Regions from separate parts of the Shewanella sp. DNRA4 genome, predicted to be linked through region 1. Evidence: predicted binding sites of a transcription regulator. Region 1 holds the regulator's gene; the other holds the start of a gene.
What was found. Region 1 encodes LexA, which represses DNA repair genes until DNA is damaged. Its sites were predicted from a motif close to TACTGTATNNNNATACAGTA; they were not measured.
Positions count from the first base shown of each region.

Region 2: a site for LexA is predicted at 10,142-10,161, ahead of HG547_RS14130 (YebG family protein). Genes of this name have one in related genera too.

Region 1 covers NZ_JABAIP010000004.1:108,577-124,386, forward strand. The annotation lists gene HG547_RS05655 (CusA/CzcA family heavy metal efflux RND transporter) at 1-136, shown strand, start outside; gene HG547_RS05660 (hypothetical protein) at 209-1,783, opposite strand; gene HG547_RS05665 (ribonuclease T2) at 1,973-3,142, shown strand; gene HG547_RS05670 (VOC family protein) at 3,374-4,156, opposite strand; gene mtr (tryptophan permease) at 4,289-5,545, opposite strand; gene plsB (glycerol-3-phosphate 1-O-acyltransferase PlsB) at 5,545-7,968, opposite strand; gene lexA (transcriptional repressor LexA) at 8,254-8,874, shown strand; gene HG547_RS05690 (SulA-like leucine-rich domain-containing protein) at 8,871-9,383, shown strand; gene coxB (cytochrome c oxidase subunit II) at 9,789-11,330, shown strand; gene ctaD (cytochrome c oxidase subunit I) at 11,340-12,932, shown strand; gene HG547_RS05705 (cytochrome c oxidase assembly protein) at 12,934-13,515, shown strand; gene HG547_RS05710 (cytochrome c oxidase subunit 3) at 13,512-14,387, shown strand; gene HG547_RS05715 (DUF2909 family protein) at 14,416-14,646, opposite strand; gene HG547_RS05720 (SURF1 family protein) at 14,591-15,502, shown strand; gene HG547_RS05725 (hypothetical protein) at 15,570-15,810, shown strand, end outside.
Region 2 covers NZ_JABAIP010000012.1:74,878-90,687, reverse strand. The annotation lists gene tmk (dTMP kinase) at 1-279, shown strand, start outside; gene holB (DNA polymerase III subunit delta') at 273-1,229, shown strand; gene HG547_RS14170 (PilZ domain-containing protein) at 1,236-1,562, shown strand; gene HG547_RS14165 (TatD family hydrolase) at 1,691-2,479, shown strand; gene rsmF (16S rRNA (cytosine(1407)-C(5))-methyltransferase RsmF) at 2,736-4,184, opposite strand; gene HG547_RS14155 (spore maturation protein) at 4,339-5,565, shown strand; gene HG547_RS14150 (hypothetical protein) at 5,711-6,007, opposite strand; gene HG547_RS14145 (MlaD family protein) at 6,090-8,726, opposite strand; gene HG547_RS14140 (paraquat-inducible protein A) at 8,713-9,330, opposite strand; gene HG547_RS14135 (paraquat-inducible protein A) at 9,332-9,967, opposite strand; gene HG547_RS14130 (YebG family protein) at 10,173-10,472, shown strand; gene HG547_RS14125 (GAF domain-containing protein) at 10,487-10,945, shown strand; gene proQ (RNA chaperone ProQ) at 11,223-11,864, shown strand; gene prc (carboxy terminal-processing peptidase) at 11,893-13,938, shown strand; gene pepN (aminopeptidase N) at 14,022-15,810, shown strand, end outside.

The DNA.
Region 1 (15,810 bases):
TAACGATGTGATGCAAAAAATCGCCGCCCCAATGGTCGGCGGAATGGTAACAGCACCAATACTGTCGTTGTTTGTACTGCCGGCACTGTATCTTCTCATTTACTCGCGTAAATTAAAGCAAGACGCAGTTCACTGATAGTACAGGCATAAAAAATCCCCCAAACCATAATAGTCTGGGGGATTTTTATTCAACCGCATTTAAAAGGGGTTATTGAACCGTGTTAACAAACACAGGGTTAGAATAGAACCACAGGTCGTTATAGTTACGATCATTAATCTTGTTATACCAAGACTGTACCGATTCATCTTCAGCTTGATTAATCACAGCTGACTTCAAAGGATTGCCTCTTTCCGTCAAATTAGCTTGGTTATAATCTAAATTAGTCCCACGCAGACGGAAATATTGATGCCGATCCGCGATAAAACTGTAACTCATACTGTAGTAGCCATCGGCATCTTTATGCCAGTCGGCACGAGTAAAGGTTTTAACGACTAAGGTTGAATCGTTTGTTTCTTTTCTGTAAGCCGCGGTCCCAGGCTCAGCACGCTGACCCACGTTACCCGCAATCAAGTCTATGTGGTTTACACCAGGGTTAATTCCAGCATAAATTTCATTACCTATATCGGACTCTTTATTATTCAACGCCGGACTTTTAAAGCGGATAGTGAGTGTTAACTTATCGCCAGGTTTAGCCACTAAAGTTTGTCCCATGGTAACGCTATTCTTATTGCCATTTTCAAGCTTAAAATCCAAGGCATCGATCAAATCACCAAACACAGAAAAGCTATTACCCGAGCGTAATCCCTTCAAAAGCGCTGTAGTATCTTTGCCATCGACCCAAGTGTAACTTTTCGCATATTCACCGGGATAATAACTACTAGCGTAGGGAGTACGTGTTTTGAAGTGGATATCCGAGTTACCCATGTTCCAAATTCGACGACCTTCACCCAATAATGCATCCCACCAGCCACCGACCTCAGCAACAACCGGATCGACGCCGCCGTACACTCCACTACTACGCTCACCATAGTCACCACGGTTACCACTGAACTGGCCACCGACAAGACCTTCAACCATAAAGAAAACATTCGGAGCAACATCGTTCAGCTCTCTAACATCTTGAATCGTATAACTGGATAAATAACGACGAGGATGATTTAGCATCCCGTAGCTGCTGTCTGGATAATGAGTCTCTAACCACTTCAAAGCAGCAATAGCATCCTCGTGAGTCTTATTTTGACGGGTATCCCCCGCAGCCGTCCATGCAGCAACATCTTTGGGATCAAAGTTCGTAATATCATTTTTACTACTAAATCTGTACTCAAAGGTCTTAACCGCAGACAGAACTTTGGCTTCATCACCTAAAATACCAATGTTAAAGTGCTCATGGGTTGGCATATCCCACTCAAAACTTGAATAAGCAATCTTGCCCTCATAGTTAGGCATGTTCTTCTTTAAACCGGGAATTTCATACTGAGTTAACGCATCGTAAAATAGTAATCCACCGACGTCGTTATCATCATTATCTTGACTGTTGTTACGCATATGATTTGATAATGAAACATAGTCTAAACCGAAGTCACCAAAGGCCCATTTCAGAATATCAGACTGGGTTTCACGAGCATCCTGCGAAACCGCAGTGTGAACGTGTAAGTCACCTTTTAGCCAACGCCCACTGGGCTCAATGGGTGTAGGATCAGTCTTATCAGAGTCAGAATTACAACCAGATAGCACTACTAGAGACGATAATAAAACAACATTGAGATTTATGACCTTATGCATGAATAACCTCTTTATATTCAAAAGTTTTAGCAATAAAACCCAAATATAAGTCGAATGCATGACACCCTAATGACACTGATGTTTGCGATCCATAAAATAAGCCTCTCAGTTTACAACGCTTATATGTACCATTAACGCAGCGCACCACAGAATTGACTCGACTCACTGCTGTAGAAAGGATGCCATCACATGACTAAGCCATCTTGTTTAATTATCAGCCAAATATGGCCACAAAGACTTTTCCTTAAAAAACGATTACATGTTTTACTCGCTTCGTTCAGTTTATGCTCTGCACTAATCATGTCAGCAGCACCCGCATATGCCGCCCCCGCCACAGGGGAATTTGTGGCCAATAAACGCTGTGAGTTGTTTCAGTCTAAAAATAAACAAACCAATCCCGATGATTGGCAGAGCAATATCGGGGAGCGTTATCCCGTTACGGAGATTTTAGGAAACAGCGTCAATCCTGACTGGATTCGCGTCCGCACCAATGCCATCAGTTCACCGTTACGCTGGATTAAAGGTGATTGTGGACAATACAATACCAATGTAGCGGCGGCAGAGACTTATCAGCCAAACTCAACCAAAGAGCCAGCGCAAACCACCACAGCCTCTGATATCAAAGCAATCAATCGTGAAAGCCTAAAAGAACGAGGTACGCCAGAGAAACGCCAAGGCCATGTGTGTCAAATCGAAGATAATTATGACTCCCATATGCTTGCCTTAAGTTGGCAAAGCACCTTTTGTGAACTCTATGGCGGTCGTAAAGCCGAATGCCGCGCCTTAAGCCAAACCAGTGATGCGCCTCAATGGCAACACTTTAGCCTGCATGGCCTCTGGCCTAATCGCCAGCAATGTGGCACTCGTTACGGCTTTTGCAGCAGCGTAAAACAACAACCGAGTGACTTTTGCGATTATCCTGAAGTACCACTCAATGCCTCTGTGCAAAAGAATCTGGAAGAAGTGATGCCAAGTGCTCGCTACGGCACCTGTTTAGAACGCCATGAATGGTGGAAGCACGGTACCTGTCGCAATCAAGACCCCAATGACTATTTTTTACTGGCGACTCAGCTGACGCAGGAAGTCAATGCCTCGACATGGGTACAACAATTTATCCATGAAAGAATTGGTAAAAAAGTCACACAACAAGAGTTGAATCAAAGCTTTGATACTAGCTTCGGTAAAGGTGCACACACTAAGATCACGCTTGATTGCGCCAAGGGACTCTTAAGCGAAATCCGGATTAATCTTCCACAAGAGATCAAGCTATCAGACTCAATTCCGAGCCTACTTGCTAAAGCACCCAAGGCGAAAAAGACTAACTGTCCGGACCCACTCTCTATCGACAAACCAAACTAACTTAACCTGAACTTGGGGTAACGAGTGTCGAAAAAATCTAAATTTAACAAACCAAAAAATACCATAAACGATTGTTTTTAAAAAACATTTTTTCTGACTGAATGCGCAGATTTTTGTGCATATCAAGGCGCTCTGTCGTATGCCATAGCGAGCTATGGTTAGACAGAGCAACGCAGAGAGGCCCGAAAAGAGGCCTATTCAGCGGCGCTACTTATCCCTGCTCAGGTTAACTTATTGGTTTTCATTTTGGGATAGGTGTATTACCGCGAAAGTAGCACCTTGGGCGTCAGCAATCACCGCAAAACGTCCCACATCAGGGATATCGCTTGGCGGCACGCATAGCTGTGCGCCCAGCCCCTGCGCCTTAGCGGCAAAAGCATCACAATCCGCCACCACAAAATAAGGCATCCAATGGGCGGGGATCTCGCCCCATTCCGGCATCATTTTCATCATGCCCCCCATAGACTGACCATCAATTTGCCACTCGGTGTAATCGATGCCGGGCACATGACTGGGGAGCGCGGTCCAAGGAAACACTTGAGTGTAAAAACTGGCTTCGGCGCTAGGTTCACGGCAAGCCAGCTCCACCCAACACAGGGTATTTTCTTCGCCTTGGCGACGTGAGCCCGAGTGGTTTTTCGCTTGCCATAGGGCAAAGCGTGCCCCTTCGGGATCGCTCACCTGCGCCATCACGCCCGCATCACCCACCACATGCGGTCCCATGTGCAATTGCCCACCCGCAGCCAGGATGGCGGCAACCGTCGCTTCTATATCCTTAACCGCAAAATAGATCCGCCAATGGCTAGGGATCTGTGGTTCCGACTCAGGGATTTGATACATGGCCCCTAAATCGTCCCCCTCCAGATTGAACAGCGAGAAATGACCATTAGGAATTGCCATTTCCACCGAATTCCAACCAAACAGCGCATGGTAAAACCCCTGTGCACCCTGCCAGTCATGGCTCGCCAATTCGACCCAACAGGCCTGTCCCTGTGCGTACTGAGTAATCCTCATTGCAGACTCCAATCAAACAGATAATGTGTTCGAGTTAAGCTGGAGTTTATGCAACTGTCCAGTTTTGGCGGTAAAAAGATGAATACAAAGAAAAAGCCCTCAATTTGAGGGCTTGATTCGCGAGCGAAATACTTAGGAGAACTGCGGTAATAAATTCGCCATCGCGAGTAGATGACAAGCACCCGTCACGACACCAAACAACACCACAAGGATAATTAACGGCGTGCCACCAAAGACCCTAAAACCTTGATGGTTAGGGAAGAGTTGTCTCGACTTGTAGGCCATCAGCGCTGGCACAATAACAGCCCACACGGTTGCCGCTAAGGCTGCAAATCCAATGGCAATTAAAAAGCCATCGGGAAACAGCAAACCAAATATGGTGGGCGGCACAAAGGTGACAATCGCCGTTTTCATCCGGCCAGAGCGCGTATCGTCGAATCCGAATAAATCGGCCAAATAATCGAATAAACCTAAGGTCACACCGAGGAAAGAAGACGCCACAGCTAAATTAGCAAATAGGGTTAACATGCTGTTTAACCAGCTGCTTTCCATTACTTTCGACAAGGCGCCGACTAACACACCCATATTGCCACCCTGGGCAATAATCTCACTAAACTGGCTGCGGGGAATATTGCCCATAGTGGCGACTAACCAGCAGGCATAAATGATCAGCGCGATAAAAGTCCCGACAAAAATGGCTTTGAAAATGGTCGATGAATCTTTGCCATAATACTTCACCAGACTCGGCACATTTCCATGGTAACCAAAACTGGCTAGACCAAATGGCAAAGCCGCCCACAGATAAGGCATAAAGCTTTGCTTTCCATCCGGTTCGAGCAACTTAGTCACATCGATTTCGATCAGCAAATTACCAATCGCGAGGAAGAAAGTAATAATCATCCCGCCGAGCATAATGGTCGTAATACGATCCACCGCCTTGGTACTGATCAACACGATACAGGCGAGCACGACAGCAAATACTAATCCGGCGACACTTTGAGGCAGCTCAATCCCCATACCTTGGAGGCTATGGTTAACAATCGAGCCACCGCCACTGATGTAGGCGTAGGTTAAGATGTAGAGCACGAAGGCAATGGACACCCCATTCACGATGCGCCAAAACTGGCCCAGGGTTTCCTTGGTCAGGGTATCGAAACTCGCTCCCGGCTCGAAATGCAGGTTGGTTTCGAGCAGTAACAGTCCCGACATCAACATGCAAAACCAAATACCGAGTAACATCAGTACCGAGTAACCAAACCACATGCCAGCGCCCACGACAGGCAAAGAAAACATCCCCGCCCCTACTGTGGTACCGGCAATAATCATGGCACCACCAAGCAAAGACTTGCCCACCGGCTTATTCTTCGCCGCATTCATATGGTTAGCCATTAAGCGATATGCTCCGCGGTCACGCTGGCGACAATCGTCTGCCTTACAGAGGCTCTGAGTAAGCTATTAGCTTGATCGCGAATGCGCTCAACATCAGATTTATCTTCCTTACCAGAGAAATAACCCAACTCTTTTAGCTTAACACTCAAGGTGTTATAGAGTTTCTTATCGTAAAATTCTGGTGCGGTAATTCCATGCAGCGCCCCTAAACGTTGGGCAAGCAGATGGCTTTCAGACTCGAGATCCGAACGCTCCATCTTAGGTCTGTGGGCCAGCAGATTGAAGATAATGGCATAGCGTTGCAAGGTCTCACTAACGCTGCCAGCCAACAATAACATTTGGCTGGTGTGCTCGGTCACAACCGACAACATATCGCTTTCCTGCACTAGACCTTGCTCAATAAACAGCTCGAGCACTTGATTCACGTAGCTTGGGAGATCTTTGATCCCCATAAACAACTCCGCCTTCAATAACGGATAAAAGTCGTTCACTATCCCAAGGATTTGCGCTCTTGAAATCTGTTTATTATTGATTAAACAGCTGGCAATTAATGACGGAATAATAAATAAGTGAATGATATTATTACGATAGTATGTCATTGACGTCGCTTGTTTTTCATCAATTGACACTATCTCACCCAAAGGATCGGCGTTGATGGAGAACTTGTTCAGCTCTAATCCTTGTTGTACTAAGTGCTTACCATCACCTTCGGCAACCGACGTAAACGACGTGTAAGGCACACGCTTAAGCAGGGTCAGGTATAAATCTAACTGACGCTCGAGCAAACAACGCTCTAAGGCATTTTGCTCCGACGCCAACAACACTAAACTGGTCAAGGTAATAGAGCTGGCGGCAGCGGCGTCGTTAATCCGCGTCATCACCCGATTTGCTAACACGTTCACCGCTGGGGTTAACCAAGTCGGTTTTTGCTCAGGATCATCAGCCACTTCACTGCGCCAGTTTGGTGCCGTTTCATTCAAGAAGTTCTGCAATGTAATCGGCTCACCAAAGTTGACATAACCTTGGCCAAAATTACCTAATTTACGAATAGCACCAAAGACTTGCCATACAGATTCTTTCTGTTTTTTCTTACCGCTTAGCTCTTTGTGATAGGTCGCCACTTCCATCACGTGATCGTAGCCTAAATACACAGGCACTAAGGTGACTGGGCGTTCGATACCACGCAGCACACTGTTGATCGTCATAGCGATCATGCCCGTTTTAGGCGCCAATAGACGACCGGTACGAGAACGGCCACCTTCAGAGAAATACTCAACCGAATATCCCTTAGCAAACAGCTGATCGAGGTACTCACGGAACACGGCCGTATAAAGTTTGTTGCCGTTAAAACTACGGCGAATAAAGAAAGCCCCGCCACGGCGGAACAGCGGCCCCGCAGGCCAGAAGTTTAGGTTGATACCCGCAGCAATATGCGGTGGCACCATACCTTGGTAATACAGAATGTAAGATAACAGCAGGTAATCCATATGGCTGCGATGGCAGGGCACATACACAATCTCATGACCATCGTGGTGTAACTGCCGAATATGCTCGGCACCTTTGATGTTAATACCGCTGTAGAGCTTGTTCCATAACCACGTTAAAAAGCGCTCAGCAATACGTACGAGACTATCGGAATAATTCGCCGCAATTTCATCAAGATATTCAATTGCCGTTTCACGCGCTTGGGTTTCAGAAATCTTCTTGCTCGCGGCTTCTTCCTGAATCGCCTTACGTAAGGATTCAGATTTCAGCAAGGAATGGAATAACGCCTGACGATTAGGCAACACAGGCCCCGTCATCACCTTACGTTGGCGACGGAAATGCACTCTCGCTACTCGAGCCAATTTATGGGCAATGCCCATATCGGTACCATGTTCGTCGGCCATGTAACGCAGCGATACCGCATTAGAAAATTGCACAAAGTTGTGACGGCCCAAAAATAGGATCATCAAGCACTTACGTAACCAAGTAGGATTCTCGCGCTCAAGCACTGCCGCCTTCATGGTGTCGTCTTCTTTACCCGGAGTACGACCCCAATACAGACTCACAGGCACCAGCTGTATATCTAACTCTGGCTTTTCCTTATGGACGGCCAACAAACGCATAAAACATTCGAGGAATGGCTCATTGCTGGCGCGTTCACCAAATAAGGGCTTACGACCTTCAAGGCATACCACCCGTGGCGCCACAACGCCATTCACCACCAGCGGCTCGTAAGGGCTTGGCAAACCAAGTTTCGTGGTGATCTCGCTTAACGCAGCAATATCACTCAGGGATTCTGTTTTCATTACATAAGCAAGCGGTCTGGAGGCATCCAGATTCAGATCGGCAAAGGGATCCTGTGGCACAACAATAGTGTGCACTAAGTGCTTTTGGATCCAACGTAATGATTTCAACCAAAGAGAGTCTTGTTTAGGCATTATTCTTATGCAATGTAAGTACGTTCATTAGCCCCATAGAATACCAGATTATAGAGAATATACCCAAACAACCTAAAGATGCAGGATTCAGCTGCTGATTTTAATGACTTAGTAACGCACTTTAGGCAACGCCATTTATTGCTACCGTGCAAGTGGCATTCACCCCATAGATGACGATTACGGTTATTTGCAGATCTAGCTGACCAAGTTAAAAGTGGTTAATACTTGCACTACCAATAATACTGTATATACTAACAGTAACTGTATAGAAAAACAGGAAAGACCATGAGACCGTTGACGCCACGCCAAGCCGAAATTTTAGAGCTGATTAAACGTAATATTGCCGAGACTGGCATGCCACCCACTCGGGCCGAAATTGCCACCCGTTTGGGTTTTAAAAGTGCAAATGCCGCAGAAGAACACCTTAAGGCATTGGCGAAAAAAGGCTGCATCGAGATCATGCCTGGTACTTCCCGCGGGATCCGTCTCCCTGTAGAGGAAGAAGATAACCGCGAAACAGGCTTGCCACTTATCGGCCAAGTGGCAGCGGGTGAACCTATTCTCGCCCAAGAGCATGTCGAACAGTATTACCAAGTCGACCCCAGCATGTTCCACCCTGCTGCCGATTTCCTGCTGCGCGTAAAAGGCGACAGTATGAAGAATATCGGCATCCTTGAGGGTGACCTGCTTGCCGTTCATAAAGTACAACAAGCGCGCAATGGACAAGTTGTTGTTGCTCGCGTTGATGATGATGTAACCGTAAAACGCTTTGAAAAAAAAGGTAATTTAGTCTACCTACATGCCGAGAATGAAGACTATTCACCGATTAAAGTCGATTTGAGTTTCCAAAGTCTAACAATTGAAGGGCTCGCCGTAGGGGTGATCCGCAATGGAGATTGGCTATGAACAAACTATTAGGTAATGCCCCGCGTCACCCCGGTTTATGGCTCGATACGGTTCGAGATACAGAGACCGACTGGCAGCATACATCAATAGTCACTATGCCAACTCAGAGCCAAGGGCGCCAAGAGCTGACACAGCTGAGCAAACAACTTGCCCAACTGAGCCAACAGGGAAGATGGATAGTGCTCATCAACCCACCTAGTATTGGCTACAAGCAGCTATTAGCAAACGCAGGTGTGCGTATGGATCGCGTACTATTGGTTCACGCAAAAGATGAGGTCGAAACCCTTTGGGCGATGGAAAAAGCCTTAACCAGTGGCACATCTAGCGCAGTGATTACTTGGATTAACGCCCTAGATACTCGCGATAATCGTCGCCTACAAATTGTAGCAAAGAGCGCACGTGCAATGGGTATCGTGCTTGAAGGTTCAACGAATGACCAACCTTCTAGCACCAATCTCACCCAATCGACTAAATTTACTCAACCCGCATTTTTCAGCTCTGTTCATTAAAAATTTTTCATACCGTATTTAGCCTTGAAAGCCGCCTCACCTGTGAATGTGAGGCTTTTTTTTGGCAATTTTTCAGACAATTAGAAAAAGAAGTGATCTTGATCAATTTTTAAACAGCAAGTATGTTTGATTTAGGCGCACATGATATATGGCCTGTTTAGGCAGAAATATCGCGTTATTTTCGAATATCGCTCGCCCACAAAAATTGAGAATAATGGGTTTATTCAGCAGTATGTGCCAGTGTGGCTAATACCAGCAGTAACAATACTTGATCATAAGTAAGCCGCCAACGCACGTTGAAGTCAGAAACACTTTTTTGGGAACTGAAGAGTTTGCATAGAGTTGAGACTTACTGTGTTGCTCTTCTTTGTAGTTGCTATTTGCAATTAGCAGAGGAGAAGTCTTGTGAAGCAATGGTTGTATTGTTTACTCGTGGTGCTATTCGCCCCACCGTTGGCCGCAGCAGACATGCGGTTCAATATGACGCCTGGCGTAACAGAAATCAGTGGCAAGGTATACCACCTGCACATGACGATTCTGTATATCTGCTGCGCGATAGGCTTAGTGGTTTTTGGCGTGATGATTTATGCCATGATCAACCACAGAAAATCCAAGGGCGCGGTCGCGTCACACTTCCATGAGAGTACAAAAGTTGAAATCGCTTGGACGATAATTCCCTTTATCATTCTGATCTTAATGGCGATTCCGGCAACTAAAACTCTGATTGCCATGGAAGACCCCAGCAATGCCGATCTCACGGTAAAAGTCACAGGATCGCAATGGAAGTGGCATTACAGCTATTTCGATCAAGATATTGAGTTTTACAGTATCCTCGCCACACCAAGACCTCAAATCGAAGGTAGTGAGGCCAAGGGAGAGCACTACTTACTTGAGGTCGATAAGCCCCTTGTCCTGCCTGTAAATAGAAAAATCCGCTTTCTGATGACTTCTGAAGATGTTATCCATTCATGGTGGGTACCAGATTTTGCAGTGAAAAAAGATGCTAACCCAGGGTTTATCAACGAGGCGTGGACCCGTATCGATAAACCCGGCATTTACCGTGGCCAATGTGCCGAGCTTTGCGGTAAAGATCATGGATTTATGCCGATAGTGGTTCAGGCACTGCCCGAAGCCGAGTTCGATGCTTGGGTTGCAGAACAAAAACAAGCTGCCAATGCCGCAGCGCAAGCCGCACAAGCCGCCTTATCGCAAACACTGAGTAAAGAAGAGCTGATGACTCAGGGTGAGCAAGTTTACCTTGGTCACTGCGCAGCCTGCCATCAACCTAATGGCGAAGGTCTCAAAGGCGTATTCCCTCATCTCAAAGGCAGCCCCATAGCTACTGGGCCGCTGAGCGGTCATCTTGAAATCGTGCTCAATGGTAAAACGGGTACGGCCATGCAAGCCTTCAGTAAACAATTATCGCCCCAAGAAATTGCCGCCGTGATTACCTATGAGCGTAATGCGTGGGGCAATAACACGGGGGATGCGGTGCAAGCCAAAGACGTTGATGCCCATAAATCCGGTGGCACCAATAGCGAACCAGTAGCAACGACTCAGCCCCCCTCAACCACCGATGCGCCCAAAGCGGCGACAGAGCCCGCCGCCAGTGTCGACCCCGCGAGTCTTCCCACGCTTAGCCATGATGAACTGATGGCCGAAGGGGAAAAAACCTATGCCACGATTTGCGCCGCCTGCCACCAGCTAACGGGTGCTGGTATGCCTCCCGCCTTCCCCGCCCTTGCTGGTAGCGTTATTGCAACAGGCCCGGTCGCCAATCACATCGATATAGTGATGCACGGTAAACCGGGCACGGCGATGCAGGCATTTGGCACACAACTCACGCCACAACAGCTTGCCGCCATCATTACCTATGAGCGCAATGCGTGGGGCAACAATACCGGCAATACAGTGCAACCCGCTGATATTGCACGCCATGGACAGTAGGGGATTAAGATGAGCACACTGACTCAAGATCAAATTGCCGCCCATGATGAACACCATCACGGTGCACCTAAAGGCATCATGCGCTGGTTACTCACCACCAACCACAAGGACATTGGCACCCTGTACCTATGGTTTAGTTTCATTATGTTTTTAACTGGTGGTGCGATGGCCATGGTGATCCGCGCCGAACTCTTTCAGCCCGGATTACAACTCGTTGAGCCTAACTTCTTCAACCAGATGACCACAGTGCATGGGCTAATCATGGTATTCGGCGCAGTGATGCCAGCCTTTACCGGACTAGCTAACTGGTTAATCCCGATGATGATTGGTGCGCCTGATATGGCGCTTCCACGTATGAACAACTGGAGTTTTTGGATCCTGCCCTTCGCCTTTGCAATATTGTTGAGTTCATTGTTTATGGAAGGCGGCGGCCCTAACTTTGGTTGGACCTTCTACGCACCACTCTCGACCACCTATAGCCCTGACAGCACAGCATTATTTGTATTCTCGATCCATATCATGGGGATAAGTTCGATCATGGGTGCCATCAACGTGATCGTAACCATAGTCAACCTGCGCGCTCCCGGCATGACGTGGATGAAGTTACCACTGTTCGTATGGACCTGGCTGATTACCGCCTTCTTGCTGATCGCCGTTATGCCCGTACTCGCTGGCGCCGTCACTATGGTGTTAACCGATAAGTTTTTCGGTACTAGCTTCTTCGAGGCGGCAGGCGGCGGCGATCCTGTGATGTTCCAGCATATCTTCTGGTTCTTCGGTCACCCCGAAGTCTACATCATGATTTTGCCTTCCTTCGGCATTATCTCTGCCATAGTTCCTGCTTTCAGCCGTAAACCATTATTCGGCTATGCATCCATGGTGTATGCCACGGCGAGTATTGCGATTTTGTCCTTCCTCGTGTGGGCGCACCATATGTTCACCACCGGTATGCCTGTGTTTGCCGAGCTGTTTTTTATGTACTGCACTATGCTGATTGCCGTGCCGACAGGGGTAAAAGTGTTTAACTGGGTAGCGACCATGTGGCGCGGCTCACTGAGTTTTGAAACCCCAATGCTGTTCGCGGTGGCCTTTATTATTCTGTTCACTATTGGCGGCTTCTCTGGCCTGATGCTCGCCATCACGCCAGCCGACTTCCAATACCACGATACTTACTTTGTGGTGGCTCACTTCCACTACGTGTTGGTCACGGGTGCGATTTTCTCCATCATGGCAGCGGCCTATTACTGGCTACCAAAATGGACCGGGTATATGTACAGCGAAAAGCTAGGCCAGTGGCATTTTTGGTGTTCGGTGATTTCGGTCAATGTGTTATTTTTCCCGATGCATTTCTTAGGTCTTGCGGGTATGCCAAGGCGAATTCCCGATTACTCGATTCAATTTGCCGATGTAAATCAAATCGTGTCGATTGGGGGTTTTGCCTTTGGCCTATCACAGCTGATCTTCCTCGTGCTGGTAATTAAGTGCATTCGGGGCGGTGAAAAGGCGCCCGCCAAACCTTGGGAAGGCAGCGAAGGCTTAGAGTGGACCCTACCAAGCCCAGCGCCCTATCACTCTTTCACCACGCCACCCGAGGTGAAATAACATGCAAGGCCAACCCCATCAGCAAAACATCAAGTCCAACCGTGAGCTCATTAGCCTGTTGGTGCTGGGCTGCCTTGCGATGTTTGGCTTTGGGTTCGCCTTAGTGCCGCTCTACGATGTGCTGTGCGAAAAACTGGGCATTAATGGCAAAACCTCTAATACTGCCAGCAGTTATCAAGCGATTACTGTAGATAAGAACCGGGTGGTAACGGTGGAGTTTATCTCGCAGGTACAGACGGGCATGCCGTGGAAATTTGAGCCACAAACGAAACGGCTCGAAGTGCATCCGGGAGAACTCATCCACACGGCATTTTTGGCGCAAAACATCTCGAATAGAGCAATTGTGGGCCAGGCGATTCCTTCAATTTCGCCCGGCCAAGGCGCGGCTTATTTCAATAAAACCGAATGTTTTTGTTTTAACCAACAACACTTAGCCGCCGCAAGTCGAGCCGAGCTGCCGTTGATCTTCTTCGTGGATCCTCAATTACCCGAGTCTATCCACACCTTAACCCTCTCTTACACCCTCTACGACATTACCGACAAGCAGTTAGCGTCTGCCATAGAGCAAGGAGCTGCAAAATGACCACTAAACATGAGACTTACTACGTCCCCGCCCAGAGTGCTTGGCCGATTGTTGGTGCTATCGGCTTGTTTTTAATCGCCTTTGGGGCAGGACATTTTGTACATCAACTCAAATCTGGCGCTTCGGGTGGCGGCTATATTCTACTGGCAGGCATAGCCGTCATCCTGTTTATGCTGGTTGGCTGGTTTAGAACTGTAATCCAAGAATCGATGACGGGCCTCTATTCCCATCAGATGGATAGATCGTTTCGCCAAGGCATGAGCTGGTTTATCTTCTCCGAGGTGATGTTCTTTGCCGCCTTTTTCGGCGCCTTATTTTACGCCCGCATGATCGCAGTGCCTTGGCTCGGCGGCGCGTCCAACAATGCCATGACTCACGAAGTCCTGTGGCCACACTTCGAGGCCGTTTGGCCACTCGTCACCACACCCGATGGCACCAAAACCGAAGCCATGCCATGGAATGGGCTACCGCTAATCAACACCATTGTGCTGCTGACTTCCTCAGTCACGCTGCATTTTGCCCATATCAGCTTAGAAAAGGGTAAGCGTTCGGCCATCACCCTCTGGCTAGGGCTCACGATTTTACTGGGAATTAGCTTCCTTGCTTTGCAGGCGGAGGAATATAGCCATGCCTACCATGAGATGGGGCTAACGCTCACCTCGGGCGTGTATGGCAACACCTTTTTCCTGCTGACGGGTTTCCACGGCATGCATGTAACCTTGGGCACTATCTTTCTATTAGTCTTGTTTTTCAGAGTGTTAAAAGGCCACTTTAGTGCGGATAAGCATTTTGCCTTCCAAGCAGGCAGTTGGTACTGGCACTTTGTCGATGTGGTTTGGCTCTGCCTGTTTATCTTTGTTTATGTGCTTTAAATATTCATTAAAACAATAAGTTGAAAACTTAAGGCGTGGGATTGAGACCAAGCAGTCCAGTCCCTAAAGCCACCAGCAAGAGCAGGATAACCAGTACAGAAAAAATCACCCTACGGCCCAAATAGCGGCTCATTGGCACCGGGTGTTCAGCGGTTTGGTCGTCACCTTTAACCATAATAATTAAGGCTCTGCCTAGGTTAAAAATGATAAACAGCAACAGCAGTACTAAAACACACTTAAAAATGAGCGGGATGTTCATACGCTATCCTTATGTTTTTCTGGCCAAATTGATTTGGTTACCAAGATATATTTGGTTGCATAGGGGAGTGTCGTTACTACTAATATTGACTGTGGTGGTATTCGTGGTTTTGGTCAAGCTGGGTTTGTGGCAAATGGATAGGGCAGTTGAAAAAACCGAACTGTTAGCACAAATGGAGGCGAGACAATCCGCTGCCACACTCAATCCTGAACAGCTCATCGCTGAATTGGCTAAAGGCAGCGTCACGGGCTACCGCTTACAAGTTCAAGCAAAACCCGCGAATCCACAAATCTGGTTGCTCGAAAATCAGGTCTATCAAGGGCAAGTGGGCTATCTCGCCTTTCAATTACTGCAAATAACGTCAGAGAATCAGACAAATAATCGCGAGCAACCTTGGCTGTTACTCGAACTTGGCTTTATTGCCGCTAAATCCCACCGAGATGCCTTGCCCGAAGTCAGCCCCATAGTCGGTGAACTGGTTCTTACAGGCCGCCTCTATCAAAAACAGATTAATCCCTTGAGCCATCACTTATTGGCAGAACCCTTCACCACGGAACAAGGCGAACGGATTCGGTTTCAAAATCTTAATCTACCCGAGATGGCACAAATGTTAGAACATCCTATCCTGCCCGCGGTGTTACAACCCGATGCCTTACCCCAATTACAACCAGCGCAGACCTTGCCTCATCCTTGGCAGCCTTTCCCCCTCTCGGCCCAAAAACATTGGGGTTATGCATTGCAATGGTTTGCCATGGCAACTGTGTTTGTGGGGCTGATGGGTTGGCAAACAATGAAATACCTCAAAAAATCACGACACCGGCATCAAGCCGATAAGGAAGCGACTAAGACCGAGTAACAGATACCAGCAAGATGTTAATAAAAAACAATAAAACAAAGCATTAGGAACAATAAGAGGAGCAAATATGGACTCCCAACAAACAGCCAAATACCGCGCATTGGGGTTATTGCTACTAGCCTTTATCGCGCCTGTGGTCATCGCTAAGTTAGTGCTGAGCATGCATTGGTATCAAGGCGGCTCCACCAACCACGGTGAGCTCATCAGCCCAGAAACCAGTTATACCAGTCTTGGCCTTAACAATCCTCAGCCTAAGGAATGGCAACTGCTGTATTTATTGCCCGCAAAGTGCGATGAAGCTTGCCGCG
Region 2 (15,810 bases), on a different contig from region 1:
CCTTTAGTCGAAGCCGTAAGTAACGCAACGCTCAAAGGGTTTAAACCCGATTTAACCCTCTATCTTGACCTTGACCCTAAGCTTGGGCTGCAACGAGCAGCAAAGCGGGGCGAACTTGATAGAATTGAGCAGCAAGCCATCGACTTTTTTGAACGGGCGCGCGCAACTTACCTCAAGCTTGCCAGCGAAGATGAGCGAATTGTCGTTATCGACGCCAGCCAAACCATGGCCGAAGTCCATAAAGATATTCTGGCCGTGTTACAGGCGATGGCATGGTAACGCAAAGCGGATTTGATGTATTAACCCTGCCTTGGCTCGATGCGCCAAGGCAGGCGTTTTTAACCCAGTTGCAAACTCAAAAAGTCCCTCACGCGCAACTCGTGGGTATCGATTCTGCCTATGGCGGTGAACTTTTGAGTGTATTTATGGCGCGCGCCGCCATGTGTTCACAACCCACTCCCGCGGGCGGGTGCGGTTTTTGTAAGTCCTGCCAGTTATTTGATGCGGGTAATCATCCTGATTTTTATCAAATCGAGGCCGATGGCCATCAAATTAAAGTCGATCAAATTCGTGAGCTTTGTAGCCGCTTAAGTGCGACTGCCCAGCAAAGTGGCCGCCGTGTAGCCATTATCCACCATAGCGAGCGTTTAAACTCAGCCTCTGCCAATGCGCTACTCAAGACGCTCGAAGAGCCGGGTAAAGACACCTTACTACTATTACATTCCGATACGCCCGCACGTTTAATGGCTACGATCAGTAGTCGTTGTCAGCGGCTTCCCTTTGTGACGCCGTCTAAAATGTTGATCAAAAACTGGTTAATTCAGCAATGTCAGATCCAAGAGGATGTGACTTGGTGCTTGAGTGTGGTCGGCGGTCCATTAAAGTTGGCCGAAAGTTTGCTATCCGACGGTACGCAACCCAGTCGTTATCAAACCTTGTTAGGGTTTCGCAAAGATTGGGTGCAAAGTTTGTCGTCGGGCCATCTGTGTGCTAGTTTGTTAACGATAAGTGAACAACAAATCATTGATGCTCTTAAGGTTTTATACTTACTCCTGAGACAAGTTTTATTGAAGTACGGCGACCAAGATGCGTTTGTGCAAGCGCAAATAGGGAACTTGGCGGCGAAAATCATGGGAATGTGTCATAGCTTAAGTGCAATGCCGAGTGTCAATTATTTAGGCTTGTGTCAAAGTTATGTCTTAGAATATAAAGAAATAACAAATAAGTAACATGCCATGGTCGATCTTGTCGTCAATTTTGATACCTTACATCAGCTTTACCGCGCCTATATGCCGTTTATCAAACCGGCAGGGCTGTTTGTCGCCACCGGGGAAACCCATTACCTCGGTGAGACCTTAACCATCGCCTATCGTTTACCCGGCGCGACCACCTCAAACGAATTTCGTGGCGTCGTTGTGTGGATCAATCCTTTGGGAGCATCGGGTGGACGTCCTGCTGGGATTGGTATCAAGATAGTCTCAGAGCCCGACAGCCATAAACACCATATTGAAAAACTATTATCCCGTGAACTCGCCTCTGGTGACTTAACCTGCACGATGTAATGCATAGAGTGGTCGGCTAGGGTCGACACTGAGTATTAAGTGCTGAGTGAAGCCTTAGCGAAATTTGACCTCGATCCCATCGCTGAGTATCCTTGTGCTCCTTTTTGTTTATCTGCTTGGACATTGTTGTGCTTATTGATTCACATTGCCATCTCGATCGCCTGAAAGCGGCTCCCGATCAACCCACCCTAGAATTCATCCTCGCCAACGCTAAGGCGCGCGGTGTCGACTATATGCTTTGTGTCAATGTGCGCCAGCAGGGATTTGAGTCGATGCGCGACAAGGTTGCAGGTTTCGAGCAGGTGTTTTTATCTTCGGGCGTGCATCCGCTGGATGTGAAAGACGGCCTCGATGTGGAGCAAATTCGCCGTTTTGCAATGGACCCCAAAGTGGTGGCCATTGGTGAAACTGGGTTAGATTATTTTTATGCCGATGAAACTAAAGCCCTGCAACAGCAATGTTTTGAGCAACAAATTGCCTTGGCGGTTGAAGTTGATAAGCCGCTGATTGTGCATACCCGTGATGCCCGTGAAGACACCATCAACATGCTTAAAGCGGGGCAGGCGGATAAAGTCGGTGGCGTGTTGCATTGCTTTACCGAAAACTGGGAAATGGCCAAGGCGGCGATTGACTTAGGTTTTTATATTTCCGTCTCAGGCATTGTAACCTTTAAAAATGCCGGTGAGTTAAGAACCGTGATCCGCAAAGTGCCGAAAGAGCGTTTATTGGTGGAAACCGATTCGCCTTATCTTGCGCCTATTCCACACCGTGGACAGGAAAATCAACCCGCCTATGTGCGTGATGTGGCCGAGTTTGTGGCAGAGCTGCGCGGAGAGCGTTACGAAGATCTTGCGCAGTATACCAGTGAGAACTTCTTTAACTTGTTTAAGGATGCGGCGCGCTTGATTGGGCGTTGATTTAGGTTTGCCCCTCTCTTGTGAGCACAATTTTGCTCATATTCGTTAAAACGCAAGCCCATAAAAAAAGGCCCAAAACGATTCTAGCTGTTTGGGCCTAGGGGAATGGCTCGTTGAAGAGCCGTGCGCTACAAACGAAAGTGCCATACAGAGCACTTTACAATAGACTCAGTGTAGTTGAGTTTAGTATGAGTAACACTTTCTCTGCCCCGTTTTTTAGGTTATTTCTCGCTAAAAAATCACCTATTTATAACCATTATGCCTGCGGTGGTAGCAATAACACTTTATCTTTCACTAAGTCTCTGGGCAGGTTGTTTTTTAATTTATTGCCTAAGTGTTTCGCCATGCCTAAAGGCGCGCCGCCATAACAGACAATCACTTCACCCTGAGCTTTGCCAGCCGTATCGAGGGGAATATCTCGTCCCATCAAATACTCTTTTGCCTGCTCATCGCTCACTTCTACGACTTTAGCGCCGTTTTTTGCCCCCGCTTTAAGCGCTTTACCCGCTAGAGCAATAATCGCCTCATGGCGCACTTTAAAGCCATGTTTACTGTGATCGGCAAGCTTAACCCCAATCCGCTGAAAGCGCATTTTACCAATAAAGTCTTTAAATTCATGGGGAAATAGCCAAAACTCATCGTCGCGCACCATAATGAGATCATCGGGCAGTTCGATACCCAGATCATCGGTAAAATAGGCTTGAATGGCTTTGGCTTGTTTGGCACTCGCCTCCGTAAAAGGGAAATTCTTTTGCAATTTCGGCTCAGGCTGTAGGCGTGGTACCGAACGGGTTTTAGTCAACTTCGCGACAAAAAAGCCTTCGCTGTCGTAAATCTGTGGCCAAACGTGCAAAAAGCCTTCTGGCGTAGTGGCTTTGTCAGCACCATCAAATAATTGGCTTAAGGACTCAAATTGCACTGCATTGCCATAGGTTTGCTGCAAATATTCACATACACCTTGGTTTTCGTGCCGATTAAGGGTGCAGGTTGAATAAACCAAACTGCCACCCGGTTTTAAGGCCAAAAATGCGGATTCGATTAAGGCTTTTTGGGTTTCGCTAATCGCAAGAACCTCATCGAGCGACCAAGATTTTAACGCGTCCGCATCTTTACGGACCGTGCCTTCACCGCCACAAGGCGCATCAATTAATACCGCATCAAAACTTTCATACAGATACTCACCAAATACTCGGCCATCGAAGTGGGTTAGAGCGCAGTGACTCACGCCCATGCGCAGCACATTGGCATGGAGTACTTTGACGCGGCTAGCGGAATATTCATTGGCAACCAATAAGCCTTGATTATTCATTAACGCTGCCATTTGCGTGGTTTTAGATCCAGGCGCCGAGGCTAAATCTAAGACACATTGCCAATCTGCATTCGGGGTAAATAACGCTGTAGGGGGCAGCATGGAGCTGGCTTCTTGGATATAGAACAATCCCTGAATATGCTCCAGGGCGTTGCCGAGCTGGTCTTCTTCATCATAGCTTATCCAGAAACCATCCTCACACCAGGGAATAGGCTCGAAGGTCCAACCTTTCGGCTGCATCAAACGCTTAAAATCTTCGCTGCTGATCTTTAAGGTGTTGACGCGAATTGAGCGACGTAGTGGTCTTGAACAGGCCGCAATAAAGTCATCCATTGACAGATGGGCGGGCAATTCTTGGGCAATTGTACTGATAAAATTTTGATTTAATTGAACCATAACGGAATTTGGCTGTGTATCAACTGCGGCAAGTATATCATAATCCCTTAGTGGGGCTGGGATTTTATCCCTCTACTATCGTTGGTTCAGATTTGCGTTAAATAAACAAAGCGACACGAATAAACAGTTTGAATAACAATAAGGAAGGGGCAGAGTGCTAAATCGGGTGTGGTTAGTGTTTTTCCTCACATCGCTGTTGGCGATGGCAATACAGCTTTTTAATGGGCATATCGAGGTGCTCGCCAACGCGGTTGAGGCCTTGTTTGCCAGCGCTAAACTCGCCGCTGAAATCGCCTTAGGCTTAGTGGGTGTGTTGTCCCTGTGGATGGGATTAATGCGAATTGGTGAAAAAGCCGGTGTTGTTGGGGCGATTGCCTTTGTATTTGAGCCACTGCTGCGCCGCTTAATGCCCGAAGTGCCCAAGGGGCATCCCGCATTTGGCAGTATGACGATGAACTTAACGGCCAACATTTTTGGATTGGATAATGCCGCTACTCCATTAGGTTTAAAGGCAATGCAGGATTTGCAGAGTCTTAATCCGGTCAAAACCGTTGCCACTAACGCACAAATTCTATTTTTAGTCCTCAATACCTCCTCGGTGACGTTAGTGCCTGTCACGGTGTTTTTATACCGTGCTCAGCAGGGCGCGGCGGCTCCGGCAGACATTTTTTTACCCATACTCCTCGCAACCTCTGCCTCGACATTAGCAGGGCTTCTGATTGTCGCCTTTGTGCAGCGCCTTTCACTACTCAATGCCGTGGTACTCGGATATGGCGCAGTGCTGCTGTCGGCATTAGTTGCCAGTGGTTTTTATTTGATGACCTTAACGGCAGACGCGATTGGCACTGTGTCGACCGCCTTGGGCAACGGGGTATTGCTACTGTTAGTCTTCAGTTTTGTGCTGGTGGCGGGCGTGCGAAAAGTAGCTATTTATGATGAGTTTATCGAAGGTGCCAAAGCGGGGTTTAACCAATCGATCCAACTGATCCCGTATCTGTTAGCCATGCTGCTGGCGATTGGTTTACTTAGGGCATCGGGCGCGTTGGATTACCTGCTGCAACTGATTGCGAGTTGCGTGAGTCTTTTCGGGTTTGATACTCGCTTCGTCGATGCAATGCCAACTGCATTAATGAAGCCTTTTAGCGGTTCGGGCGCGCGCGCGATGATGCTCGAAACCATGGCGCACCACGGAGTGGACTCCTTTGCGGGGCGCTTGGCGGCGATTTTCCAAGGCAGCACTGAAACGACTTTCTATGTGCTGGCTGTTTACTTTGGTTCAGTGGGTATTCGTCATGGGCGCCATGCGCTCGCCTGTGGTCTAACGGCGGATTTTGCAGGGATCAGTGCGGCTATTGCTGTCTGTTATTGGTTCTATGGCTAAGTATGAGATGGCGAAAGGCGCAATGCATAGCGATGCAGACAGTCACTTTAGCGGATAACAATCAGGCACATTAGAGTTTATCTAATGCGCCTGATTGTTAAATGATACTAAGCTTGCTGGACTGATTATCACGCAAAAACACGGGTTATAACTTAATCAGTGCACCATTACTTGCAATCTTGAATTCTATATTTTCTTTGAAATCAACCACCTTTGCGGGAAGGTTTCCCCCACTATCAAGCACCAACTCCATTAATGTCGAAGAAATATAATAATTAAGATCTTCTTTCTTAAAGAAGGTTTTAGCGACTAACTTGGGCTCCCCTGAATCATGCCGGATTACCGCCAAATGAGAAGCTGAATGGCGCTTAAACCCGGGAGGAATATAGATACTTTCTTGCTCACAATACTCTTGAATTAATTTTGAGTACTTTCCTTTCATGACTCACCTAAAATTAAAACAGTTCTTTCACTAATATTCCGTAATACAGGCCCTGAATGAGGGCCTTAGCAAAATGGATTTGCTACTGGGCTGGAGCCCATTCCTGCCATTCGCTCTGGGCTTTGTGTTGCAACGGGATCACAGTGCCTTGGTTTAAGCTATTACCTGCTTGCGTCGTTTCCTTAGTAGCGACATTAATGCCGCCCGCTAATAGGGTTTCGAGCGAACCGGCTTCAATTTGCGCACCAGAGAAAATACCTACATCGACCTTGATACCTGAGGCGTCCCAGAACTGGCTGCTCTGATTCACTAAGTGACTGTACTGGGGCTCAATGTGCGCTTGCATGAGTACACTGTTACCTTGAGACGATAGGCTATAACCATCGATTTGGCCGATTTTAATGCCACGGAAGAAGATAGGCGTGCCGACTTTCATCGAGCCAAGGTTGCTATCTTCTAAGGTAAACTTAAGCGCATCTTCGGCCACGTTGGCGTAGCTGCTCTCAACCAATTTGGCCTGGAATTGACTCGCCTTTTGCTTGCTCTTGCCCGGTAACACGCCAATATATGGCCCAGTGATTAAGGTTTCAGGGGCTTTAATGCCTGCTAAGGAGATTTGCGCCTCGACCATATGATACTCAGTATCACTGCGGCTGAAATGCTCGGCATAGTCGCCATAGAGATAGGCGGTGGCTGTAAGGGTGGTTAAATCGGTATTGAGCTTAACTTGCGTCACTTCACCCACCTGATGACCTTGGTAACGAATGGCGGCTTTTGCAGCCAATTTTGCCGAGGCGGGTAAGGTGAGTTTGATTGCTTGAGCCTGCGCTAAGGCGAGCTGTTTACTTTCGTATAGTTTAAGTGCCGCATTAGGCTCAGTCGTTGAACTGTCCAATAAACCTAAGCTGATACTGCCCTTTAACGCGCCTTGTAGTGGAGCAACGGCGACATCAATACCCGCAAGACTGGCGCTGACATCCACGGCACTGTTACGCCAAAAGACTTTAGGTTTTTGCACTAAGGGTTGGAACTGCTTATCAATAGCGATCTTAATCGCAAAGTCTTCGGTTTTACTCTGCCAGTTGACCGACTCCACGCTACCAATTTGCATTTTTTTATAGTAAATCGGAGATCCTTGACTAACATCGGCGCCATCAGCACTGATGAGAGTAAAGTATAAACGCTGTTGACGGACAAAGAATTGCTTAGCTTCATCCATTGAGCTAAAGAGTGGCAAACGCGCATTTGCCGCCAGCGGGGTATTACTGGTACCAGGGATCAGACTCACCGCGCCTTTAGTTAATGTCGCTAGATCGCGTGCTTTGACCGATACACCATCAAGAGACGCATCGACGTTCAACGCTGATTCGGGAACAAAATAGCTATCACTGCGGATTAAGCTGGCAAATTCAGGTTGCAGCTCGAGTAGATATTCAACGGCCGACAGATCTTTGGTTAATTTCACCTCGAGCACCTGACCGATAGGTAATTGCTTGTAACGCACTTCGGCACCAGCGGTTAAGCCCATGTTTTCGGCCGAGGTTATTGTTGCCTTAAGTTTTTTCGCTTGTAGCACATCAGGAGCTGAGGATTGCAAGGCAAAACTACTTGGCAGTGCCGAATTAGCATGGGTGCCGGGTAAAAAGTTAATCACGCTTCCTGTGAGTAAACGCTCGGGGTTTTTGATCCCAGAGAGCGAAATATCGGCGCCCTCAAGCCAAAACTGGCCGTCCCGAGTTAATAGGTTGGCGTATTCAGGCTCAAATTTTGCCACCGCAGTTACACCTGCAGCGGTGAGTTGCTTGCTTTGAACTGCACCAATGGTGATGCCGCGATATACAATGCGAGTGCCTTTATCAATAGCATTGCCATCACTCATGGTCAGACTGACTTCAATCCCGCCAAGAGCGCTGGTTTCTGAATCATAGAGGGCAAAACTGTCGCCATTTTGTGCCGCAGGCGCTTTTTCATCGGAACTGAAACTCACACCACCCGCAAGGATAGAAGCAAGGCTTTCAGTGTTAACTTTAATGCCCGCTAAACTAGCATCGACTTTAACGCCTGACACATTCCAAAAGTGAGAGTTTTTCTTCACTAAACGTGCATATTGCTCTTGGATAAAGGCGCTGATAATCACTCTAGCGTTGCCGTCTAAACGATAGCTGACCACGCTGCCCACAGGGATTTGACGGAAGAACACTGGCGAGCCCACATCTAATGAGCCGAGTTTATCGGCCGTCAGTTCAATCATTACCCCTTCGGAGCCAATTTGCATTGGTGGCGGTTGGCGTTCTGCCTCAAACAAGGTGGCGGCATTGCCTTTGCCTGGTTGGATTGCAATATAGTTGCCTGAAAACAGCGCATCCAGACCTTCAACGCCTGTGATGCTGGCCTTTGGGGTAACTAACCAGAAGAGGGTTTCTTTATTTAAGAAAGGCTTAGCGCGATAGTCCATCATCACCTTCACGTTAACGCCTTTAAGATCATCATCAATACCGATATCTTTTACCTTACCAACGGTTAAGCCTTGGTATTTGACTAAGGTTTTGCCCACGTCGATCCCAGTGGCACTGGGAAAGTGGATTTGAATTTCAATGCCCGATTCTTTGATGCTCTTAATACCCAGCCATGCGCCAAGCGCGAGCGCCACAATCGGGAGCAGCCAAATCGGCGAAAAGAGCTTTTTCTTCACAACTTTTGGCGATTCAATTTGTGTCATCTTGAGGTTCCAGTCGATCCCAGAGTAAACGAGTGTCTAAAACTTTTGCGGCAAGTTGCGTCAGTAAAATCACCAATGCAAATGCCGTGGCCGCGGGTGCAGGCTTTGCATCGAGTAATTGCCCCATATTCACCAGGGCAACGGTCAGCGAGATCACAAATAAATCGAGCATCGACCAGCGGCCAATCCACTCAATAACATGAAATCCCACCATAAGTTTTTGCTTCGAAATTGGCAGGTTGAAACTGATAGCACACAGATAAGTGGCTAAGCCGATAATCTTTACCCAAGGCACTAAAATACTGGCAATAAACACAATAATGGCGATGGGTAACATATCCGATTGGACTAAATGAACAATTCCGGAAAAGATCGTATCGTGACGTACCTTTCCCTGATTGGTGAGCACCGTAATGGGATAGAGGTTGGCTGGAACCAATAAAATGGCGGCAGTAATAAGCAGCGCCCAACTTTTTTGTAAGCTGTTGTAATCGCGGACCTGTAATTCTGACTCACAACGACTACAGTGGCTATCCTCACTGCTATTGAGTTGCCTACAAACGCGGCACAAACACAGGCCTAAATCCTTTCCTTGCTGCTTCATATCAGTGATGTTCCTGCATAAGAAGACCCCACATATGCTCAATATCGTATTCACGCTGTAAAAACAGGGTGACTAAAAAAAGCATGGTGAAGCAAAAGGTACCCATTCCAAAATAAATATCTGAAAAATCAGACAATTGAAATGATGAGACGAGGAAGCTAATCACATAAATCTCAAGCATCGTCAGCTGCGAAAGGAACCCCTGAAATGTGAGTAATTGTTTGAGACTATGGCGCCAAAATGGGCTTGCAAGCCCCCATTTTATAATCAAAATTTGCGCAAGAATCGATAGGATCAATAAACCTGGGCCAACCACTGCGGCAGCAAGTACGGCTAATCCCACCACCCAATAACCTTGTTCGAAGACGGCAAAAGCGCCTTGAAATACCGTTGTTGTGCGAATACTGCCCAGAAAATGGATTTCTAGTACAGGAAAAAAGTTAGCAGGAAAATAGAACACCAACGCGGTAATGCACAGTGCCAACATGCCATTTACTGAACAGTATGGAGTGTCATAAAGTGCGGTGTTGCAACGCGGACACAACGCTCTGACCCCAGTTGGGAGGGCTCGTTTCCGAATGGCCAAGTCGCAGGAACGACAGAGGATTACAGAGTTTTCTGCTGTATTGTCATGCATATAAAAATATTATATTAGCCCCAAAGCCACTGAGATTGAGCAAATAATCCGAAAACAACAAATTATAAGGTGAGATATCAAATTGATTGACCCATCTCCACAACATAAAGCGCAGTCATAATATCAGAATAATCAGAACACTTGCATCACTAGTTCACTTTATGTCATTCTGGTTACTGTATATAAAAACAGTGCGAGGGCGGTCATGGCAGTTATTACACAGTTTGTCGTGGTAAGAGAAGGGGTAGAAAAGATGACATTCACATCGAAAAAGGAGGCTGATGCCTACGATAAGATGCTCGACATCGCTGATAACCTCATTCCATTTATTCAGAAAGCGGAACTTGGGATTGATGAAAGTCTAACCGAACAGCTCGCATTCTATTTTGCTAACAATAAAGATGAGCTAACAAACTTGCTTAAAGGCGTGGTTCAAGTTAATAGTACGCCAACAAAACCAAACACAGCCAAAAAAGCGTCTAAGAAGGACGATGCTGCTGAATAATTTTTAGGAAGCATATGAAACCGCAATTTTATGAATCACTGAACCGTCAAGCGTTAGCGTTACTCGAAGGCGAAGATGATTTAGTGGCTGCCATGGCTAACTTTTCAGCCCTGCTTAATGACAACCTAACCGAACTAAACTGGGTAGGTTTTTACGTTATGCGCGGCGAACAGTTAGTATTAGGCCCATTCCAAGGTAAAGTGGCTTGTACCCGCATTCCGATGGGTAAAGGCGTGTGTGGCACTGCAGCACTGGCTAATCAAACTCAACGGGTTGCCGATGTGCATCAATTCGATGGACATATCGCCTGCGATGCGGCCAGTAATTCCGAAATTGTTATCCCTGTTCGCGCCAATGGTCAGGTGATTGCTGTACTGGATATTGATAGCCCTATTTTTGACCGCTTTGACGAAGAAGACCAAAAGGGCTTGGAATTATTGGTAAAAAGCTTCGAAAACTGCCTATTTGCTTAATTTGCGTACAATAACGCATAATTCATAGTCGCAATCGGTGGCGTGCGCCTTATAATAGCGCATGCCCTGATAAGGTTTGTTTGGGCATGGCCCGAATAAACCTGAGAGGTTTAGCCGTAAAAAATGGTTAACTGATATTTTTTAACTTTAGTTAACTCGGCGAGAATGTTAATTTGTACTTTGGCTCAATTGTGAGCTTAACCAAGATAAACGACACGTAAGAAGCTGATTTATATCACCTCGAATTCGATGTCCCTTTTTAACTGTGGAAGTAATGATGGAATCAACAGATAAGTTGACCGACACCAACGCAATTTTGGCGTATTTGTATGAAACATTTCCTTTGTGCTTTATTGCTGAAGGTGAAACTAAGCCATTAAAAATCGGATTGTTTCAAGATTTGGCTGAAAGGTTGGCTGATGATTCTAAAGTCAGTAAAACTCAATTGCGCGTGGCGTTAAGACGCTACACTAGCAGTTGGCGTTACCTCAAATCGGTAAAAGCTGGTGCCCAGCGTGTGGATCTTGATGGTCAACCTTGTGGCGAGCTAGAGCAAGAACATATCGATCATGCTCAAGCCATGTTGAAAGAAAGCCAAGAAAAAGCCAAAGCTAAGCGTGCTGCTCAAGCTGCCAAAGTGGCTCCGGCTGGCAAAGCTCCAGCGAAAAAGGCCCCTAAGAAAGTAGCTGTTCCTGCCCGCAAGACTGAGCGTCCTGCCAAAGTGGCTCCTAAGGCTGAACCTGCTGTTAACTTAGTCCAAGCGCAATTGACCGATTTAGCTAAGAAACAGCGTGTCAATGTTAAGTTAGGTATGACGCCAGTAGCCGGCGTGATCACTGACATTAACAAAGAAGACATTCATGTTCAGCTTGATAGCGGCTTAACGATAAAAGTGAAAGCAGAACATATTCTGCTGTAATCATTTAATCTAACGGAGTAACTTGTTGATGCGAAAACTCATTTTGGCTACATCCATCGCCACTGTTTTTGTCGGATTCTCGGCTTGGGCTGTGCCTCCTACGATTCAAATCAGCGAGTTACCCACTCTCAAGCAGGAAGCGCAGCATAAAGTGGCCAGTAAACGAGTGACAGATTTATACACTCGTTCGCATTACCATCGATTTGCGCTCGATGACGCGTTTTCTGCGCAGATTTTTGACCGCTATTTACAGCAACTTGATTACCGTCGCAATGTGCTGACCCAAGCCGATGTCGACAGTTTTAAGCCTTATATCAATCAGTTTGACGATATGCTGAGTTCAGGTGAACTCGACCCCGCCTACAAAATGTTTGATTTGGTTCAAAAACGTCGCTACGAAGGCTTTGTGTACGCGCTTTCTCTGCTCGATAAAGAAATGGATTTTACCGTTCCTGGTGATGCCTACGAGTACGATAGGGAAGATGTCGCTTGGCCAAAAGATCAAGCTGAAATCAATGAGCTTTGGCGTCAGCGAGTGAAATACGATGCGTTGAATCTCAAGCTTACTGGCAAAAAATGGCCTGAAATTGTTGAGATTCTGCAAAAACGTTATAACAACGCCATCAAACGTCTGACTCAGACCAATAGTGAAGATGTGTTCCAAGCGGTGATGAATGCATTTTCTCGCAGCATTGAGCCGCACACTAGCTATTTATCCCCCCGTAATGCTGAGCGTTTCCAAATGGAAATGAACTTGAGCCTAGAGGGGATTGGCGCGCAGTTACAGCTCGAAGATGATTACACTGTGATTAAGAGTTTAATCGCAGGTGGTCCTGCCGCTGGCAGTGAAAAACTGTCACCAGAAGATAAGATTGTTGGTGTTGGCCAAGAGGGCGGCGAGATCGTTGATGTTATCGGCTGGCGTTTAGACGATGTCGTTGAGCTCATCAAAGGTCCTAAGGGCAGTAAAGTCGTTTTGCAGATTTTACCGAAGAAAGGTGGCTCAAATGCTAAGCCGTTTAACGTCACTTTAGTACGTGACAAGATTCGCTTAGAAGACCGTGCCGCGACTTCTAAAATCATCGAACCTAAAGACGGTGAATACGCCAATCGTAAAGTCGGAGTTATCCAAATTCCTGGATTCTATATGAATTTATCCCAGGATGTGGAAAAGGAACTCGTTAAACTCAACGAAGCAAAAGTCGAAGGTGTCGTTATCGATTTACGTGGTAATGGCGGCGGTGCATTAACCGAAGCCGTGTTACTGACCGGACTCTTTATTGACATGGGCCCTGTGGTGCAAATCCGTGACGCCGATGGCCGTGTGTCAGCTCACCGCGATAACGATGGCAAGACTGCCTACGCAGGTCCGTTAACCGTGATGGTTGACCGTTACAGCGCATCAGCTTCTGAGATTTTTGCAGCAGCATTGCAGGACTATGATCGTGCGCTGATTGTTGGTGAATCCAGTTTCGGTAAAGGCACAGTGCAACAGCATAAGAGCCTAGGTCGCATCTACGATATGTACGAGAAACCTATTGGGCATGTGCAATACACCATTCAGAAGTTTTATCGCATTAACGGTGGTAGTACACAACTCAAAGGTGTGACACCGAATATTGCGTATCCAAGTGCGTTAGAGCCTGGTGAGTATGGTGAAGCTGAAGAGAAGAATGCTTTGCCTTGGGACAAAGTCCCGATGGCGCAATACGGTACGCTAAATGATATCACCCCTGAACTGGTGGCGAGTTTAGAGAAAAAGCACCTTGCCCGTATTCAAAACAGTGTTGAGTTTAACTATATCAATCAAGATATTGCTGACTTTAAAAAGCATCACAAAGAGAAAACAGTCTCCTTAGTGGAAAGTGAGCGTATTGCATCACGTGAAGCTGATGAGAAGAAAGTGCTCGATAGAACCAATGAGCGTCGCGTAGCCAATGGTTTAGCGCCAGTTAAATCTATGGAAGATATTAAAGATGATGTTGCTGCGCCAGATGCATTTTTAGATGAAACGGCTTATATCACTCTAGATATGGTGGATGCGAAAAAGCTAGCTAACGCTGGCACTAAATAGGCGGAAGTTACGTCTGTTTACCTTACCTTAAAACGCGCTTATGGCGCGTTTTTCTTATTTAAATCAGTGTTAAAGGGAACGAAATGACACAAGTTCAAGCAAAATACCTTAAAGACTACCAAGCTCCCCAGTTCACGATTGAATCCATCGACTTAGATGTTAATCTTAACGGTAAAAATACCGTTGTTAAGGCTATTAGCAAGGTTAAACGTAGCTCTTCCCACGCTAATCCTTTAGTGCTTGATGGTGAAGGATTAACCTTAGTCAGCGTGGCGATTGATGGTCAACAGGTAGCGTATCAAGTTGGTGAAGGGCAGTTGACAATCGAAACGACCCTAAATGAGTTTGAGCTGACCATCATCACCCAACTGGATCCTGAAGCCAACTCAAGCCTCGAAGGGCTTTATATGTCTGACGGTGCCTATTGCACCCAGTGTGAAGCTGAAGGCTTTAGACGTATCACTTACTTCCTCGACCGTCCTGACGTATTGGCTAAATATACTGTGCGTATTGAAGCCGACAAGCTGGCGTTCCCGTTCCTGCTCAGTAACGGCAACTTGATTGACAAAGGTGATCTCGATGGCGGACGCCATTATGTACGTTGGCAGGACCCTTTCCCCAAGCCGGCCTATCTTTTTGCCCTCGTGGCAGGTGATTTTGATCTGTTACAGGATGAGTTTATTACCCGCAGTCAGCGCAAAGTGGTGCTACAGGTTTTTGTTGATAAAGGGAATTTACATAAGGCGCACCATGCGATGACATCCCTTAAAAAGTCTATGGCTTGGGATGAGTCCCGTTTTGACCTTGAATACGATTTAGATATCTACATGATCGTTGCCGTCGACTTTTTCAATATGGGGGCGATGGAAAATAAAGGCTTAAATATCTTTAATACCAAATATGTCCTCGCCGATACTTTGACTGCGACTGATGAGGATTACCATGGTATTGAATCCGTTGTCGGCCATGAATATTTCCATAACTGGACGGGCAACCGTGTCACTTGCCGTGATTGGTTCCAATTAAGTCTCAAAGAAGGCTTAACGGTTTTTCGCGACCAAGAGTTTAGTTCGGATTTAGGTTCGCGCGCGGTAAATCGAATTCACGCCATTAAAGTCATCAAAAACCAGCAGTTCGCTGAAGACTCAGGCCCAATGGCACATCCAATTCGTCCAGAGTCCGTGATTGAGATGAATAACTTTTATACGGTGACAGTGTATAACAAGGGCGCCGAAGTTATTCGCATGATGCACACTTTGCTTGGTGAAGCCCGTTTCCAAGCGGGGATGAAGTTATACTTTAAACGCCACGATGGCCAAGCTGTGACCTGCGATGATTTTGTTGCGGCGATGGAAGATGCCAGTGGTATCGATTTAACCCAATTCCGCCTCTGGTATAGCCAAGCAGGTACGCCGGTAGTAACCGCAAGCGACAGTTTCGATGCTGCATCAGGGCGTTATCAGTTAACACTTAAACAGACTCTTACAGGCTGCACCTCGCCGCTGCATATTCCTTTTAGTCTGGAGCTGTTGGACGATAAGGGACTATCACTGGTCAACCAAGTGATCAGTTTTACTGACGCCGAACAAGTATTTACTTTTGAAGGACTCCGCCATAAACCTGTGGCGTCATTGCTGCAAGATTTCTCTGCGCCAGTTAAATTGCACTATCCCTTCGAAGTTGACCAACTTGTTCATTTGATGCGTTTTGCTTCGAGTGAAGTGGCGCGTTGGGAGGCATCCGTTACTCTCGTTAGCCAAGCAATTTGGCAAAATGTTGAACATTTACAGCAACATCAGACGATGACCTTAGATGAAAGAGTGAAGGATAGTTTTAAAGGGGCTTTACTCGATGAGAAACTCGATCAGGCAT